4 regions of the Pantoea sp. C1E2 genome follow, and region 2 is predicted to be linked to each of the others. Evidence: riboswitches for the same ligand, from Rfam matches in the RefSeq annotation. Region 2 holds a riboswitch; each other region holds the start of a gene.
What was found. A riboswitch is a leader RNA that binds a small molecule or an ion and turns the genes downstream of it on or off. The one in region 2 is predicted to bind thiamine pyrophosphate.

Region 1: another riboswitch for thiamine pyrophosphate. It lies ahead of thiM (hydroxyethylthiazole kinase); the one in region 2 lies ahead of thiC (phosphomethylpyrimidine synthase ThiC).
Region 3: another riboswitch for thiamine pyrophosphate. It lies ahead of ACXI0A_RS23520 (FAD-dependent oxidoreductase); the one in region 2 lies ahead of thiC (phosphomethylpyrimidine synthase ThiC).
Region 4: another riboswitch for thiamine pyrophosphate. It lies ahead of thiB (thiamine ABC transporter substrate binding subunit); the one in region 2 lies ahead of thiC (phosphomethylpyrimidine synthase ThiC).

Annotation. Positions count from the first base shown of each region.
Region 1 is NZ_JBSZHT010000002.1:3,094,350-3,098,560, reverse strand. Features, by position in the region: gene ahpF (alkyl hydroperoxide reductase subunit F) at 1-855, shown strand, start outside; gene ACXI0A_RS14860 (hypothetical protein) at 920-1,123, opposite strand; TPP riboswitch at 1,447-1,542, shown strand; gene thiM (hydroxyethylthiazole kinase) at 1,576-2,361, shown strand; gene thiD (bifunctional hydroxymethylpyrimidine kinase/phosphomethylpyrimidine kinase) at 2,358-3,158, shown strand; gene fbaB (class I fructose-bisphosphate aldolase) at 3,362-4,211, shown strand, end outside.
Region 2 is NZ_JBSZHT010000002.1:530,584-534,794, forward strand. Features, by position in the region: gene thiC (phosphomethylpyrimidine synthase ThiC) at 1-1,708, opposite strand, end outside; TPP riboswitch at 1,799-1,899, opposite strand; gene rsd (sigma D regulator) at 2,013-2,519, opposite strand; gene nudC (NAD(+) diphosphatase) at 2,608-3,381, shown strand; gene hemE (uroporphyrinogen decarboxylase) at 3,421-4,211, shown strand, end outside.
Region 3 is NZ_JBSZHT010000004.1:427,573-431,783, reverse strand. Features, by position in the region: gene ACXI0A_RS23530 (metal ABC transporter solute-binding protein, Zn/Mn family) at 1-320, opposite strand, end outside; gene ACXI0A_RS23525 (6,7-dimethyl-8-ribityllumazine synthase) at 597-1,034, opposite strand; TPP riboswitch at 1,212-1,331, shown strand; gene ACXI0A_RS23520 (FAD-dependent oxidoreductase) at 1,447-2,391, shown strand; gene thiS (sulfur carrier protein ThiS) at 2,375-2,572, shown strand; gene ACXI0A_RS23510 (thiazole synthase) at 2,576-3,334, shown strand; gene ACXI0A_RS23505 (ThiF family adenylyltransferase) at 3,344-4,211, shown strand, end outside.
Region 4 is NZ_JBSZHT010000002.1:996,860-1,001,070, forward strand. Features, by position in the region: gene thiP (thiamine/thiamine pyrophosphate ABC transporter permease ThiP) at 1-825, opposite strand, end outside; gene thiB (thiamine ABC transporter substrate binding subunit) at 825-1,811, opposite strand; TPP riboswitch at 1,859-1,954, opposite strand; gene sgrR (HTH-type transcriptional regulator SgrR) at 1,990-3,651, opposite strand; gene ACXI0A_RS04790 (MFS transporter) at 3,905-4,211, shown strand, end outside.

The DNA.
Region 1 (4,211 bases), 2.6 Mb from region 2:
GGCCTGATGGGCGAGCGTTTTGGTGGCCAGGTGCTCGACACCGTGGACATCGAAAACTACATCTCAGTACAGAAAACCGAAGGCGCTAAGCTGGCCGGTTCACTGCGTGCCCACGTCGATGATTACGATGTTGACGTTATCGACACTCAGAGCGCCATCAAGCTGATCCCAGCTGCGAAAGAGGGCGGTCTGCACGCGATTGAAACCGCGTCTGGCGCGGTGCTGAAATCACGCAGCATCATCATTGCCACCGGCGCACGCTGGCGCAACATGGGCGTGCCGGGTGAAGAGCAGTATCGCACCAAAGGCGTGACCTACTGCCCACACTGCGACGGCCCGCTGTTCAAAGGCAAGCGCACGGCGGTGATCGGCGGCGGTAACTCCGGCGTTGAAGCGGCTATCGACCTCGCAGGTCTGGTTGAGCACGTGACACTGCTGGAATTCGCCAGCGAAATGCGCGCTGACAAAGTGCTGCAGGACAAACTGCGTAGCCTGAAAAACGTGGATGTGATTCTTAATGCGCAGACCACCGAAGTGAAAGGCGACGGCAGCAAAGTCACCGGTCTGGCTTATATCGATCGTAACAACCAGACCAGCTACGAGATCGCGCTGAGCGGTATCTTCGTGCAGATTGGTCTGTTGCCGAACACCACCTTCCTTGAAGGCGCGGTAGAACGTAACAAGATGGGCGAGATCATCATCGACGCCAAATGCGAAACCAGCCTGAAAGGCGTGTTCGCGGCGGGTGACTGCACCACGGTGCCGTACAAGCAGATCATCATCGCCAGCGGCGAAGGCGCGAAAGCCTCACTCAGCGCGTTCGATTACCTGATCCGTACGCAGCCTGCTGAATAAGTTCCTGCTATAGCCACACCAAGGCCCTGCAACGGATGTTGCGGGGCTTTTTTTTGCCTGTTATTCATCCTAACCAACGGCGTGCTTCCGCATCGCTAATGTCGCGATAATAAATTTTATGCAAATGCTCGCCGCAACCTTTGCATTGGGCTTCAACATAGGTAGAAAAATAATGGCGGCCGGAAGGGCAAATTGCGCCTTTACGTGAAATACGAATGTCGTGCCATTTATGGGCGTGCGGAATAAAGCTGAATAATTTTGAGATCATTATCGATTCCGGAATTGGATTGGCAGTGACTCTCTTCAAGTCCGGAGGGGGATTAGGCCTTGCCACGCCGGGTGGGGCGTTGATGTGCATCAATGAATGCTTATGCGCGTGTTTATTAGTCGATTTTTCAATGATCAGAATAAATTTGGCAGATTCAGTCGCAGGTTGAATATTAATAAAAATTGATCGAGGCAGGCCTTTTTAAATTCACGATATCAAATTATTTTCACTCATTTGATTTAGTGCCATTTTGCGCGCCCTGCACACCACCACGATTTACAATTCCCCTTACGCGCCTTATTCTGTGTGCGGCATGTTTACCATGCCATGACTCGGGGTGCCCCTGTAAAGCAGGGCTGAGATACACCCGCTGACCTGATCTGGATAATGCCAGCGTAGGGAAGTCAGATGCCTGACCGCATTCGCCTTCTTGATCGCCGGTTGGGAGTTTTATGACACAGCCTGACCTTCTTTCCCCCGCGCAACTCGCGCAATCCCTGCAACTGCTACGGCAGCAGTCTCCGCTGGTGCACTGCATGACCAATGACGTGGTGCAAACCTTTACCGCCAATGTGCTGCTGGCTTTACAGGCCTCTCCCGCGATGGTGATCGATGCCGAAGAAGCTGCGCAGTTTGCCGGTTTTGCCGATGCGCTGTTGATCAACGTCGGCACCTTAACCCGCGATCGTCGCGATGCGATGCTGACGGCGGTGCAGGCTGCACAAAAGGCGGGCATGCCCTGGACGCTCGATCCGGTGGCCGTTGGTGCACTCTCATTCCGCACCAAATTCTGCCAGCAGCTGTTGAGCCTGCATCCCGCCGCGATTCGTGGCAACGCCTCGGAAATCCTCGCGCTGGCTAATCAGGCTGCGGGCGGACGCGGCGTGGACAGCGTGCATCAGGCCGATGCCGCACTGAGCGCGGCGCAGCAGTTGGCGCAGGATTACCACACGCTGGTGGCAGTCACTGGTGAAGTCGATTACGTCACCGATGGTAAACGCACGCTGGCCATTCCAGGCGGCAGCCCGCTGATGACGCGGGTGGTCGGCACCGGCTGTGCGCTTTCCGCCGTGGTGGCGGCGCTCAGCAGTTTGCCGGGCGATCGCTTGCAGCATGTCGCGGCGGCTTGTCGCGTGATGTCAATGGCGGGTGAGCAGGCGGCGCGCGCCGTTGAAGGACCGGGCAGTTTTGTCGCGGCATTCCTCGACAAATTATGGACGCTGGAGGTTGTCGTATGAAACGCATCAACGCGTTAACTATTGCTGGTACTGACCCGAGCGGCGGCGCGGGCATTCAGGCGGATCTCAAAGCTTTCTCCGCACTGGGCGCTTATGGCACCAGCGTGATCACCGCGCTGGTGGCGCAAAATACCTGCGGCGTGCAGTCGGTGTATCGCATTGAACCGGACTTCGTCGGCGCGCAGCTGGATTCGGTATTGGACGATGTGCGTATCGATGCCGCCAAAATTGGCATGCTGTCGGAAACCGCGATTGTCGAAGTGGTGGCCGAGCGGCTGAAACGCGCCAGCCTGCCGTTTGTGGTGCTGGATACGGTGATGATTGCCAAAAGCGGCGACCCGCTGCTGTCGCCCGATGCGGTGGCCAGCGTGCGAGAACTGCTGCTGCCGCAGGTGTCACTGATCACGCCCAATCTGCCCGAAGCGGCAACATTGCTGGGACGCGATATGGCGCAGGATGAGAAAACCATGTTGATGCAGGGCGATGCGCTGTTGGATCTCGGTTGTGAAGCGGTACTGATGAAGGGTGGCCATCTTAGTGATGCCGAAAGCCCGGATTGGCTGATTACACGTGCAGGGCGTCAGCGCTTCACCGCACCGCGCATCAATACGCGCCATACCCATGGCACCGGCTGCTCGCTGTCAGCTGCGCTGGCTGCACTGCGCCCGCGTCATGATAACTGGGCTGACACAGTCACAGAGGCCAAAGCCTGGCTGCAGCAGGCCTTGCTACACGCGGACTCGCTGGAAGTGGGTAAAGGCATCGGGCCAGTGCACCATTTCCATCAATGGTGGTAAGGCAAAACCGACATTAAGGCGTGCCTCCGCGTTACAGGACTCAAACTGAAGGCGGCTCATAGCAAGGTGGCAGAATTTTTTTACTGCGTATCCGTCTGAAAAATGGTGTCAGCAATTTGCCAGCCTGGCGCATTTCGGTCCAGGCTGTTGGGGGCGAATCGGCCATTGCCGGTTCCATTCCAGCCATTTATTCAGGAGCCAACATGACGGACATCGTACAGTTATTGGGCAAAGAAGCGGATTCTCTTCTTCAACATCGCTGCATGACCATTCCAGCGGACAGCCTTTATTTACCGGGCGCGGATTTCGTCGATCGCGTAATGATCGATAACAATCGTTCTCCTGCCGTACTGCGTAATATGCAAACCCTGTATAACACTGGCCGCCTGGCGGGCACCGGCTATCTGTCAATCCTGCCGGTCGATCAGGGCGTTGAGCACTCCGCGGGCGCCTCCTTTGCCGCCAACCCGGCTTACTTCGATCCGAAGAACATCGTTGAGCTGGCGATTGAAGCCGGCTGTAACTGCGTGGCATCCACCTATGGCGTGCTGGCCTCGGTCTCGCGCCGCTATGCGCACCGTATTCCGTTTATGGTCAAACTGAACCACAACGAAACGCTGAGCTATCCCACTCAGTACGATCAAACCTTGTACGCCAGCGTCGAACAGGCATTCAATCTGGGTGCAGTAGCGGTGGGCGCGACGATTTACTTCGGTTCAGAGCAGTCACGTCGTCAGATTGAAGAGATCTCATCGGCCTTTGAGCGTGCCCATGAACTGGGCATGGTGACTGTGCTGTGGGCTTATCTGCGCAATGATGGCTTCAAGAAAGACGGCGTGGATTATCATGCCAGCGCCGATTTAACCGGTCAGGCCAACCATCTGGCAGCCACCATTGGCGCAGACATCGTGAAGCAGAAGATGGCCGAGAACAACGGCGGTTATAAAGCGGTGAAATTCGGTCATACCGATGAGCGCGTGTATAGCAAGCTAACCACTGAGAATCCGATCGATCTGGTGCGCTACCAGCTGGCGAACTGCTATATGGGCCGTG
Region 2 (4,211 bases):
ATGTCTCATCGTGATAGGCACGCGCGGTATGTGGATCGAGCGCCAGATTGAACTGATCTTCCCAGCGGAATTCGAAGCGCGCTTTCGACATGGCGTTATCGCGGATCTGCGCGCCGGGATGGCCTTTGGCCAGATCGGCGGCATGCGCGGCGATCTTGTAGGTGATCAGTCCCTGCTTCACATCTTCTTTATTCGGCAAACCGAGGTGCTCTTTCGGAGTGACGTAGCACAGCATGGCGCAGCCAAACCAACCAATCATTGCGGCACCGATGCCGGAGGTGAAATGATCGTAACCGGGTGCGATGTCGGTGGTGAGTGGGCCGAGCGTGTAGAACGGCGCTTCGTGGCAGTGCTCTAGCTGTTCGGTCATGTTGCGGCGAATCATCTGCATCGGCACATGGCCTGGACCTTCAATCATTACTTGAACATCGTATTCCCAGGCAATTTTGGTCAGCTCACCTAGCGTGTGCAATTCGGCAAACTGGGCTTCATCATTGGCGTCCTGAATCGATCCGGGACGCAGGCCATCGCCGAGTGAGAGTGCCACATCATAAGCGGCGCAGATCTCACAGATCTCACGGAAGTGGAGGTAGAGGAAACTTTCCTGATGATGTGACAGGCACCACTTCGCCATTATCGACCCACCGCGTGAGACTATGCCGGTCAGGCGTTTGGCGGTCATCGGCACATAGCGCAGCAGTACTCCGGCGTGAATAGTGAAGTAATCAACTCCCTGTTCGGCTTGCTCCAGCAACGTATCGCGGAAGATTTCCCAGTTAAGGTCTTCCGCCACGCCGTTCACTTTCTCCAGCGCCTGATAAATAGGTACTGTGCCAATCGGCACCGGGCTATTACGTAAAATCCACTCGCGCGTTTCATGGATATAGCGGCCTGTGGAGAGGTCCATCACCGTATCGGCGCCCCAGCGTGTTGACCACACCAGCTTCTCAACTTCCTCCTCAATGGATGAACTCACCGCCGAGTTACCGATATTGGCATTCACCTTCACCAGGAAATTTCGGCCAATGATCATCGGCTCGGATTCGGGGTGGTTGATATTGGAGGGGATGATGGCGCGACCGCTGGCGACTTCCTGACGAACAAATTCGGCGGTGATATTTTCTGGCAGATTGGCGCCAAAGCTGTGTCCTGGATGCTGTTGTAGCAATACTTCACCGCGAATACGCTCACGCCCCATATTTTCCCGCACCGCGATGAACTCCATCTCCGGCGTGATAATGCCCCGGCGTGCGTAATGCAATTGTGTGACGCAGCGGCCGGCTTTGGCACGACGCGGCTGCGGCAACTGCTCGAAACGCAGGTGATCCAGCCCTTCGTCGGCTAAGCGCTGTTGGGTGTAATGCGAGCTCAGCTGGTGGATGGTTTCGCTATCATCGCGTTCTGCTATCCAGTTAGCACGTAGCCTGGCTAATCCCTGATGAACATCAATGGTGGCTGCGGGATCGCCATAAGCGCCCGCCGTGTCATACACCGGGACCGGTTCATTCTGTTCATACTGAGGGTGATCTTTGCTACCGCCGATGTGTGTCGGGCTGAGCTGAATTTCGCGCATCGGCACACGGATATCCGAACGGCTGCCAGTAATCCAGATACGTTTTGAATTGGGGAATGCGGTGCCTTGCAGCGAATCGATAAATTCCTGCGCTTGTGCGCGTTGTTCACGACGAGAAGTTTTAGCAACAGACATAGCAAGTTTCCTGAATGAAGGGGAAGTTGCTTGTCCAGAGTTCGGAAGGAGTAACAGGGGCGATGCGGGGCGCCAGCATGCACCGTTCTGATAATGTCTACTCTTGTTCCCTTCGCAGGTACTAACCTGATCAGGTTCCGCGGATCCCGAATAAACGGTCTCAGCCCCTTAGGGCACTCCGACAAGGTAATGTTTTACGATAATCGCAAAACGTAGGCTCTCATTTGGTTAAAGAGACAATAAAAAAGCCCATTCAGCATAAGAGGGCTTTTTCGGAATAACAAGTTTTTTACATAGTGCGAGTTTAAGCGGGGCGAGCCATATTGCTTTCATTGGCGACTGGCGGGCGCGCCAGCTGGTTATCCCAGGCTAGTTGCACCAGCTTATCTTCCAGCGTGAAGCGTGACTCCAGCACTTCACCCACTTCGGACAACGCCTTTTGGAATTCAACACAGTTATCGTCATTGATCGCCTGCTGTAGATGGCTGTCATACAGTTGCATCATGCGATCGGTATTCGCTTCCAAAGCCGGATAGATTTGTGCCGCCGCAATGAGTGGGCTGTCTCCTTCCATCTCGCTGATAATACGTTCATAAATACTGAAATGACCGGTTGAAAGGTAATCCACCAGACTGTGGCAAAATGCATCCAACGCCTGTTCATCCAGCGCACTGAGCGCCTCTTTATTGGGCTTCATGCCGATTAATGCGTAATAGCTGACAAGCAACTGTCGGCGCGCGCGCAGCCACGCGTCGACTAATTCATTACCGCCACTTACACGCCTGGCCAGGTCATCTAACTGGGTAAGCATATGGGGCTCCGGGTGAGTTATAGTTATCCATTACACACTTAACATCAGGATTTCAGCGTGCCATTCGACGCTAAGGACAACGAATAAGATGCAACGTGAGATCTCAAGCGTAGACGCTGGCTGGTGGATTGTCAGCCATGAACAAAAACTTTGGTTACCGCAAGGCGAGCTGCCGCATGGCTTATCCGGCGATTTTGGCCTGACAGGAAAGACCGCGATATTAATTGGTGAGTGGCAGGCTGAAAATGTCTGGCTGATACGAGAATCACGCCCGGATAATATGGGCTCTGTTCGCCAGCTAATCGACGAAGATGTTGGGCTTTTCCAGATGGTTGGGCGCGGTGTTCAACTGGCGGAGTTTTACCGATCCCATCGCTGGTGCGGCTACTGCGGACACGAAATGCACCTCAGTAAACGTGAGTTTGCCTGCCTGTGTCACCATTGCCGCGAGCGCTATTATCCGCAGATCGCGCCGTGCATTATCGTGGCTATTCGCCGAGGCGATGAGATCCTGCTGGCTAACCATGCGCGCCATCGCAACAGCATTTACACAGTATTGGCTGGCTTTGTTGAAGTAGGGGAAACGCTGGAACAGGCCGTGGCGCGTGAGGTGATGGAAGAGAGCAACGTACGGGTGAAAAATGTCCGCTATGTCACCTCGCAGCCGTGGCCCTTCCCGCACTCCTTAATGATGGCATTTATGGCCGAGTATGAAGGCGGAGACTTGCAACACGATGGCAAAGAGTTGCTGGATGCTGGCTGGTATCGTTATGACGATCTGCCGCTACTCCCGCCGCCGGGTACGGTGGCACGACGGTTGATTGAAGATACCGTTGCCCTGTGTCGCGCCAGCGCGCCGTGAAAATGCTACACTGGCGGCCTTAGCATGAGAGAGCCCATTATGAGTGAACTGAAGAACGATCGTTATCTGCGCGCCCTGTTACGTCAGCCGGTAGATGTCACCCCGGTATGGATGATGCGACAAGCCGGGCGCTATTTGCCGGAGTATAAAGCCACGCGTGCTGAAGCCGGTGATTTTATGTCGCTGTGTAAGAATGCCGAGCTGGCGTGCGAAGTCACCTTGCAGCCGCTGCGTCGCTATGCGCTGGATGCAGCGATCCTCTTCAGCGATATCCTGACAATTCCTGATGCGATGGGACTGGGGCTCTACTTTGAAACGGGTGAAGGCCCGCGTTTCTCAAATCCTATTACATGCCGCGCAGATGTTGATAAGTTGCCGATTCCGGATCCAGAGGACGAGCTGGCTTATGTGATGAATGCGGTACGCACCATTCGCCATAACCTGAAAGGCGAAGTGCCGCTGATCGGCTTCTCTGGCAGCCCATGGACGCTGGCGACCTACATGGTCGAAGGCGGCAGCAGCAAAGCTTTCACCAAAATCAAAAAGATGATGTATGCCGAGCCGCAAACTCTGCATAAGCTGCTGGATAAGCTGGCTGACAGCGTCATTCTTTACCTGAACGCGCAGATTAAAGCGGGTGCACAGTCGATTATGGTCTTCGACACCTGGGGCGGCGTGCTGACAGGTCGCGACTACCGTGAGTTCTCGCTCTACTACATGCACAAAATCGTTGATAGCGTGCTACACGAGAACGAAGGTCGCCGCGTGCCGATTACACTGTTCACCAAAGGCGGTGGTCAATGGCTGGAAGCTATCGCGGCCACCGGATG
Region 3 (4,211 bases), on a different contig from region 2:
GGGCCTTCGGTGATGCCTAAGGGTTCAATGCCTTCGGTCACCGTGACTTCAGGCACGCCTTTCAAGCGCTGGTAAAAGCGGCTAAACCACTGCTCCAGATTAAAACCGTTTACCAGGATCAGATCGGCGCCCTGTGCGCGACGGATATCGCCTGGGGTAGGTTGGTATTCGTGGATCTCTGCGCCGGGCTTGGTAATAGACGTCACTTCGGCGGCATCACCCGCGACGTTTTTTGCCATGTCTGCGATCACCGTGAAAGTGGTGACCACTTTGAGTTTGTCGGCAGCAAATGCCGAAGTGCTCATCGCGAGCGTAAGCATCACAACCGATACAACGTGCCTGGTCAACATAGTCATCCCCTGAGAAGTATAGCCTGTGCTATACATTATAGTGAATGCTATGAATGTGAAGTGTTTTTGTACACCTTTTGCTGTTTACGACAAAAATTTACGTAAGTTGAAGTTGCAGAGGAGAGCAGTGAAAGTGGCTTATGCGATTTTCGAAATAGCGTAGAACATATTGTTCTTAAGGGCAGGGAGGTATTATTGAGAGCAAGAACACTTCACTGCGAATAATGAAGTGTTCCTGAGAGAGAATTAATCGATCGACAAATTATGAATGGCCAGCGCAGCACGCGCGGCTTCTTTGCCTTTCTTAATAAAGTGTTCGGTATAGAAGTTTTCCAGCACATCGACCGGCTGGAAATTGTGTGGCGTCAGCGAAACGGAGAACACCGGAACATTGGTGGTCAGCTGAACGTTCATCAGGCCATCAACGACTGCTGCAGCAACGAAATCGTGGCGATAGATACCGCCATCCACCACCAGCGCAGCCGCAACGATCGCGTCGTATTTGCCGGTTTCCGCTAGGCGTTTTGCCAGCAGCGGCATTTCAAATGCGCCCGGCACTTCCAGCACTTTTAATTCCGCTTCAACATTCTGTGCTTTTAATTCTTGCTCAAAACCCACCAAAGCATTGTGCACGATCTCTTTGTGCCAACCGGCTTTAATAAAGGCAATTCTAATATTTTTCATAATGAGTCCAACATCACCTGTAATTTCTTTGCGCTTGAAAAGTAGCAATAATGCCTTTGTATACCATATGTTACGTTTTCGATCCAGAACGTGCACGTAGCGATAAATGCTATGCGATGACGTGACGGCTGTCTTCGGCAATCCGTGCTTGACGGCGACCTGCACCTGCAATACAAATAGACGCGTCGGGGGAGTCTCGCCAAAGAGACTGAGAGGCTAAAAGCGCAATGCGCGGCTTAGCGACCCTTTGAACCTGACCCAGTTGATACTGGCGTAGGAAGACTGACAGCACCGCTCCGGTGTTGTCTGGCGCAGAGGATCGCTCGCGCCCTTTCCCTCCTCCTGTATCTGCGGGTCTCAGTCAACACTGAGAGGCCGATGTGAATTCCCTTTATATCCTGGATAACCTGCTGTGAGTCGCTGGACAGTATTAGGCTGCGGCGTGGCAGGCCTCTGCGTGGCAACGCTGCTGGCTGAACGCGGCGAAGACGTCGACGTCATTGGCGACGATTCCCGCCAGCCCGCCTCCTGGTTTGCTGGCGGCATGCTCGCACCCTGGTGCGAATCTGAAAGTGCACCCCAGGAAGTGATCTCTCTCGGGCAACACGCCGCTGGTTGGTGGCAACAGCGCGTCAGCAGCGTGGCGCATCAGGGAACGCTGGTGGTGGCGCCACCGCGCGACAGCCAGGAACTGACTCGCTTCGCACGCATGACCGAACAGCACCAATGGGTCGATCCCGGTGACATTGAACCGTTGCTGGCCGGGCGTTTTGCGCGCGGCCTGTTTTTTGCCGGGGAAGCACATCTTGACCCGCGCCTGGCGCTCACCGAAATGCGCGAAAAGCTGTTACAGCGCGGCGTGCGTTTTGATGCAAAACAACCTTCGGGGCGGGTGATTGATTGCCGTGGCATGCATGCCAAAACCGATCTTCCGCGTCTGCGGGCGGTGCGTGGTGAAATGGTGATTCTGCACAGCGATGAGGTGCAGTTCTCGCGTCCAATTCGCCTGCTGCATCCGCGCTTTCCGTGCTATCTGGTGCCGCGCCGTAACGGCCATTTCATGCTCGGTGCCACCATGGTGGAAAGTGACGATGCCAGCCCGATTAGCGCGCGCGCCATGATGGAACTGCTCAGCGCGGCTTACGCCATCCATCCTGCCCTTGCCGAAGCCCGCGTGGTGGAAAGCGGCAGCGGTTTACGTCCTGCCTATCCGGCCAACCTGCCGGAAATCCACTATCAAAACGACACCTTCTATCTTAATGGCATGTATCGCCACGGTTTTCTGCTGGCGCCAATGATGGCAGAACAGTTGATGCAGCGCCTTTTCGGGGAACAATCCTATGAACATTCAGCTTAACGGCCGAGCGATCCGCACCGAGGCCAGCACGCTCAGCGAATTGCTGATCGAACAGCAAATTGATGCCGCCTGCGTCGCCAGCGCTTTCAACGGCAACTTTGTGCCCAAAAGTCAGTACAGCAGCCAGCGACTCGAAGAGGGCTGCCAGCTGGAAGTCTTGTCCCCGATGCAGGGAGGTTGAACCATGTTTTACGATTTCGCTCCCCAGTCACGTTTTCTACTCGGCACCGCGGGCTATCCGTCACCGGCGATTCTGCAACAGGCGATTGCCGCCTCCGGCACGGACATCATCACCGTCAGTTTGCGTCGTGAAGGCGCGGCGGGTGCGGCTTTTCGCGAACTGCTGACCGGTCTGGACATTCGCGTGCTGCCGAATACCGCGGGTTGTCACACGGTGAAAGAAGCGGTGACCACCGCGCAGATGGCACGTGAGCTGTTCAATACCTCGTGGATCAAACTAGAAGTAATCGGTCATGCCGACACGCTCCAGCCGGATCCTTTTGCGCTGGTTGAAGCGGCACGCATCCTGTGTGCGGACGGTTTTCAGGTCTTCCCGTACACCACCGAAGATTTGATCGTCGGTGAGAAGCTGCTGGAAGCCGGTTGCGAACTGCTGATGCCGTGGGGCGCACCCATCGGTTCCGGGCAGGGTCTGCGCAATATCGAAGGATTGCGCGCGATGCGGGCGTGGTTCAGCGATATCCCGCTGATTATTGATGCCGGTATCGGTGCGCCATCGCAGGCCGCGCAGGCGATGGAAATGGGCTTCGATGGCATCCTGCTCAATACTGCCGTGGCGAAAGCCGGCGATCCGGTTGGCATGGCGAACGGTTTCCGTCTGGCGATAGAAGCGGGACAGGCCGCACGCAGTGCCGGATTGATGGAGAAGCGCGATATGGCGGCGGCTTCTACACCGATCTTTGGTCTGGCGAGTCTGAGTTAAGGAGCCACCATGGATCGCTATCAACGGCAGATGATGCTGCCGGAAATCGGCACAGCAGGTCAGCAAAAACTAACGGATGCGCGCGTATTAGTGGTGGGGGCGGGCGGATTGGGTGCCACGTTGTTGCCGCAATTGGTTGGCGCAGGCGTCGGTTTTATCCGCCTGTGTGACGACGATGAAGTGGCCCTGCACAACCTTCATCGCCAGACGCTATTTACGATGCAGGACATCGGTCACAGCAAGGCAGCACGGGCGCAACAGGCGCTGTTGCATCGTAATCCCGAGGTGCAGATAGAGGTGGTGCCACGGGCTATTGGCGCCAGCGATCTGCCGCACCTTCTCACGGATATCGATCTGGTGGTCGATGCCGCTGATAACTTCGCGGTGACCTATCAACTTTCCGACGCCTGTCTGGCAGCGCAGATTCCCTTGATCAGTGCCTCGGTGTTGGGTCGCCAGGGCTACGTCGGTGGCTTCTGCGGCATCGCGCCCAGCTATCGGGCGCTGTTTCCGCGCTTACCCACCTCAGCAGCCAACTGCAACACCGCGGGCGTAATGGGGCCGGCGGTGGCCACGCTGGGCGCAATGCAGGCACAGATGGCGTTAAGCGTGCTGCTGAGCCTGCAGCCTTCGCCACTGGGCAGCGTCATCAACTGTGACTTCATTAACTGGCATATTCGCGCGTTCCGTTTCGACGGCGCAGAAGAACCTGAGAACATCGTGCCCTTTATCGATGAGCCACTACTGACAGCCGACGATTGCATTGTCGAATTACGCGGTGAGGAAGAAGCGCCCGTCAGCGTAGCGAACAACGTCGAACGTATTCTGCCGCAGGCGATAGCCGATTGGCAGCCGCCGCAAGATCGGCGCATCGTGC
Region 4 (4,211 bases), 470 kb from region 2:
ATCCTGCGGATCACGCCAGCCACGAATATTTTGGCTGCCAGTGGGAATGGCTTTACTGAAGCGTTGGCTGAGCAGCACCAGCAGCAAACAGCATCCGAGCTGCAACAGTGCCAGCAATGCTGCACGGCTGGGATCGTAATCAAAACTCAGCGCCTGGTAGATGGCCAGTTCCAGCGTGGTGGCGCGCGGTCCACCGCCCAGAGCCAGCACCGTGGCGAAGCTGGCGAAGCACAGCATAAAGATCAGTGCTGCGGTGGGCAGAATCTGGCGTCGCAGCCAGGGCCATTCGACTAAACGAAACAGGTTCCAGCCGCGCAGACCCAGCTGGGCGGCTAGCTGGCGCTGTTCCCCGGGAATGCTTTCCAGCGCCTGCAGCAGCATGCGAGTGGCGAGGGGCAGGTTAAAGAAGACGTGCGCCAGTAAAATGCCCTGCAAGCCATAGGGCGAGAAGGTGTAATCAATACCAAGCAGGTTACAGAGTTGCGCCAGCCAGCCACTGCGACCATAGACGCTGAGCAAGCCAAACACCGCCACTAAAACTGGCAATACCAGCGTCATGGCGCAAAGACGCAGCAACAGCGTACGTCCCGGAAAGCGGCGACGATACAGCGCACGCGCCAGCAGAATCGACGGCAGCACCGAGAGCAGTGCAGACAACATTGCCTGCTCAAACGAGAAGGCCAGCACGTGGTGGAGGTAACTGTCTGACAGCAGGGCGCGCCAGTCAGTGACCGGCGCCACCACCACTAAGGCACCAAACGCCAGCAGTGCCACTGCGCACAATAGCAGCGCAACGACACTTCCAGGAATTAACCAGGCTGGCATTAACGGCTAACAGCTTGCTGCCAGGTGCGAATCCAGTCAGCGCGATGATCGGCCACTTCGGCTGAGCTGTATTGCAGTGCATTCGCCGGCACGGTGAGTGACTGATAACCCGCAGGCAAATCGCTTTTGATTACCGGATACATCCAGTTGCCGGTTGGAATGGTCTGCTGGAAGGCAGGCGACACCATGAATTGCATAAACTGCTGTGCGAGCTTGGGCTGCTTGCTGCTGGCGAGCTGTGCGGCCACTTCCACCTGCAGGTAGTGACCTTCACTGAACGGCGCAGCGGCGTAGTTGTCTTTCTTCTCTTCAATGATGTGATAAGCCGGAGAGGTGGTGTAACTCAGCACCAGATCGCCTTCGCCTTTCAGGAACAGGCCATAGGCTTCGCTCCAGCCTTTCGTTACGGTGACGGTCTTCTGCGCCAGCTTCTGCCAGGCGCCAGGCGCTTTCTCGCCATACACTTTCTGCATCCACAGCAGCAGGCCGAGCCCCGGCGTGCTGGTGCGTGGATCTTCATAAATTACACGCCACTTTTCCGGGCTTTCGACCAGTTCTTTCAGGCTTTTCGGTGGGTTCTTCAGCTTATTTTTATCGTAGACGAAGGCGAAGTAGCCGTAATCGAACGGAACGAAGGTGTCGTTATGCCAGTCATCGGGCAGTTGCAATTTACTGGTGTCGACTGCACTTTTCGCAAATAGGCCGGTTTTCTCGGCGGCTTGCACCAGGTTGTTATCAAGGCCCAGCACCACATCGGCTTTGCTGTTCTTGCCTTCCATACGCACGCGGTTGAGCAATGACACACCATCTTCCAGCGCCACATACTTCAGTTCGCAGCCGCACTCGGCTTCAAAGGCTTTTTTGACGGCGGGACCCGGGCCCCACTCTGCAGAGAAAGAGTCATAGGTGTAAACGGTCAGGACAGGTTTAGCGGCGAAAACCGGAGCGGAGACCAACAGCAATACGGGCAGAACTTTGTTTAACACTTTGCGCTCCTTGAGGAGAAAATAAAGTTGAGTCGCAAAGGATCTGAGTTAGCGGGCATCTCAAATCCCTACGCCGGTATGAGCCGGATCAGGTTCGACGGGTTTATCTCAGCCCAAAACGCAGGGCACCCCGTTGAGAACGGTCTATTTTAGACACTTCTGTGACAGTGCGAAAGCATCACAACTCAGGAGGCGCAAACCAGGCCGATTTGAAGTCAAACCAACCCAGCGTATTGAGCCGCACGCCACGCATGCTGCGCTGGCCTTCCAGCAGTAACCAGTGATGGAAAAGCGGATGAACAAAGTCGCTGTTGACCAACTGCTTGCTCCATTCGGCTAGCGGCAAGGTTTTCTGTCGCCATTGCTGGGCATCGGCGTGCCAGTCAATCGGCACGCAGTGGTGCATTAGCGGCAGCTCGTAGAGCTGGGCAAACAGTGCGTATTCGAGCGGGAGAGTGAAGTTCACACTGCCGAGCCAGATATCACTTTCTCCTGCACCTTCAAACCACTCTTCGTAGCTCAACTCGCGCGTGATCAGTTCGACACCCTGTTCGGCCAGCTGTGGGCGCAGGGCGTTGGCAATCCCTTCATGCTCAACATGATGGCTGTACCAGCTGATAGTCAGTTGGGTTAATCCATCAGGCTTTTCAGCTGGAGTGAGATCGCGGCGATGGTGCCAGCGCGGTAAGAATCCGTATGCCGGGAACCAGTAGCGCTGATAGCCGACGCCCGCATGATTAAGCAGGGCAATCGGATTGAACAGATAGCTCACCCAGCGGCGAAAATTTGGCTCCTTGCCGCGCTCAGAGCGCTGGTCGAACAGCAGGAAATAGCAGCCTTCTTCCAGACGACTCTCTTCGGATTTCTCATCGGCGGTCTCGCCCTGCAGCTTTACGCCCGCGTACACCAGCTCATCACTGATTTCCGGCAGCACCCAAATCGACACATCATCAATCAGCGCTCGATAGCCAAAATAGTCATCAAAGGCGGCGATTTTCAGCTGCGTCTGCTGGTTGCGTACCACGCTGTACGGACCGGTGCCGATGGGCTGACGGGCAAAATGTCGCAGCGTCGGCCATTCGCGCGGCAGGATCATCGCGCTGACGCTGGCCAGCAGCCAAGGCAGCCAGCTATCGGGCTGCGTCAGATGAATATCCAGCGTCCAGGGTGCAGGAGAGTGAAGTTTGTCGATATGCGAGAACAGCGGCTGACTACGTACGCGATCCAGCGAGGCGATAACATCTTCCATCTCCAGTTCACGTCCGTGGTGGAAGCGAATCGCGGGGCGTAAAAAGAAGCGCCAGTGGAGTGGGGAGGTTTGCTGCCAGTGATGGGCGATATCCGCTTCGATTTCCCCCTTTTCCTCATTTATCCGCGTCAGGCCGTTAAAGATTTGTCGCGCCAGATGAGTTTCAGAACGGCGCAAGGGGGAACCGGGCAACAGATTCGGCAGCGGGCGGTAATAGAGCACGCGCAGGATGTGCTTGCCCTGACGGAAACTGCGCCCGAGGTGGGCAGCGATCATCTGGCGAACCTGATCCTTATCGCCAACCAGTTGTACCAGCTGCTCGATGCGATCCTGATCCAGCAAGTCCTCGGCGCGCTGCTGCTGGAGTGCCAGGCCGGTGTAATTGAAGCTCAGGGCCGAACGTTTGCCACGTCCGGCTTCCGCCTGCCAAATCAGCCAGCCTGCATCCTGCATGGCATTCAACAGATTGCGCATATGGCGTCGTGAACAGTGCAGTCGTTCGGCCAGCTCGCTTAATGTGGTTTCCTGATCCAGCCCCTGGCAGCTTTGCCACAGGCGGATGAACTGCTGTTGCAGTCGCGCAGAGGACATAAAAGGGGAACTCCTTCTCAGAATCGCTCAGTTTTTCCTGCCCCATATTAGAGGCATACTGCCAGGCAATGGAAGAGCGGGAGGCATTCAGCAATGAATGGCGCTCTGCCAGCGGTTCCGCCGACGTGGAGCCTTTTCTGAGTAGGGTGCATTTCACCGCCAGCAGCGTTTTCTCTGCTGGCTTTTTTCGTTTTGCTGTGAAATCTTCTACCCTCTTTGTCTTAGCCCCATTTCTCCGCAAAGGGATTTCTGCATGAAATCGCTGTTAACGCGCCAGCGTCGTATTAATCCGGTTTATCTCTCTTTTATGGCCGTGTCGTTTATGACCGGTGTCGCTGGTGCGTTGCAGGCACCCACGCTCAGTCTGTTTTTGACACGCGAAGTGCAGGTGCGACCATTTTGGGTCGGCCTGTTCTTTACTATCAACGCCATCGCCGGGATTGTGATCAGTTTGCTGATGGCAAAGCGTTCGGACAATCGTGGCGATCGTCGCAATTTGATCCTGTTTTGCTGCCTGATGGCGGTGCTCAATGCGCTGCTATTCGCCTTTAATCGTCATT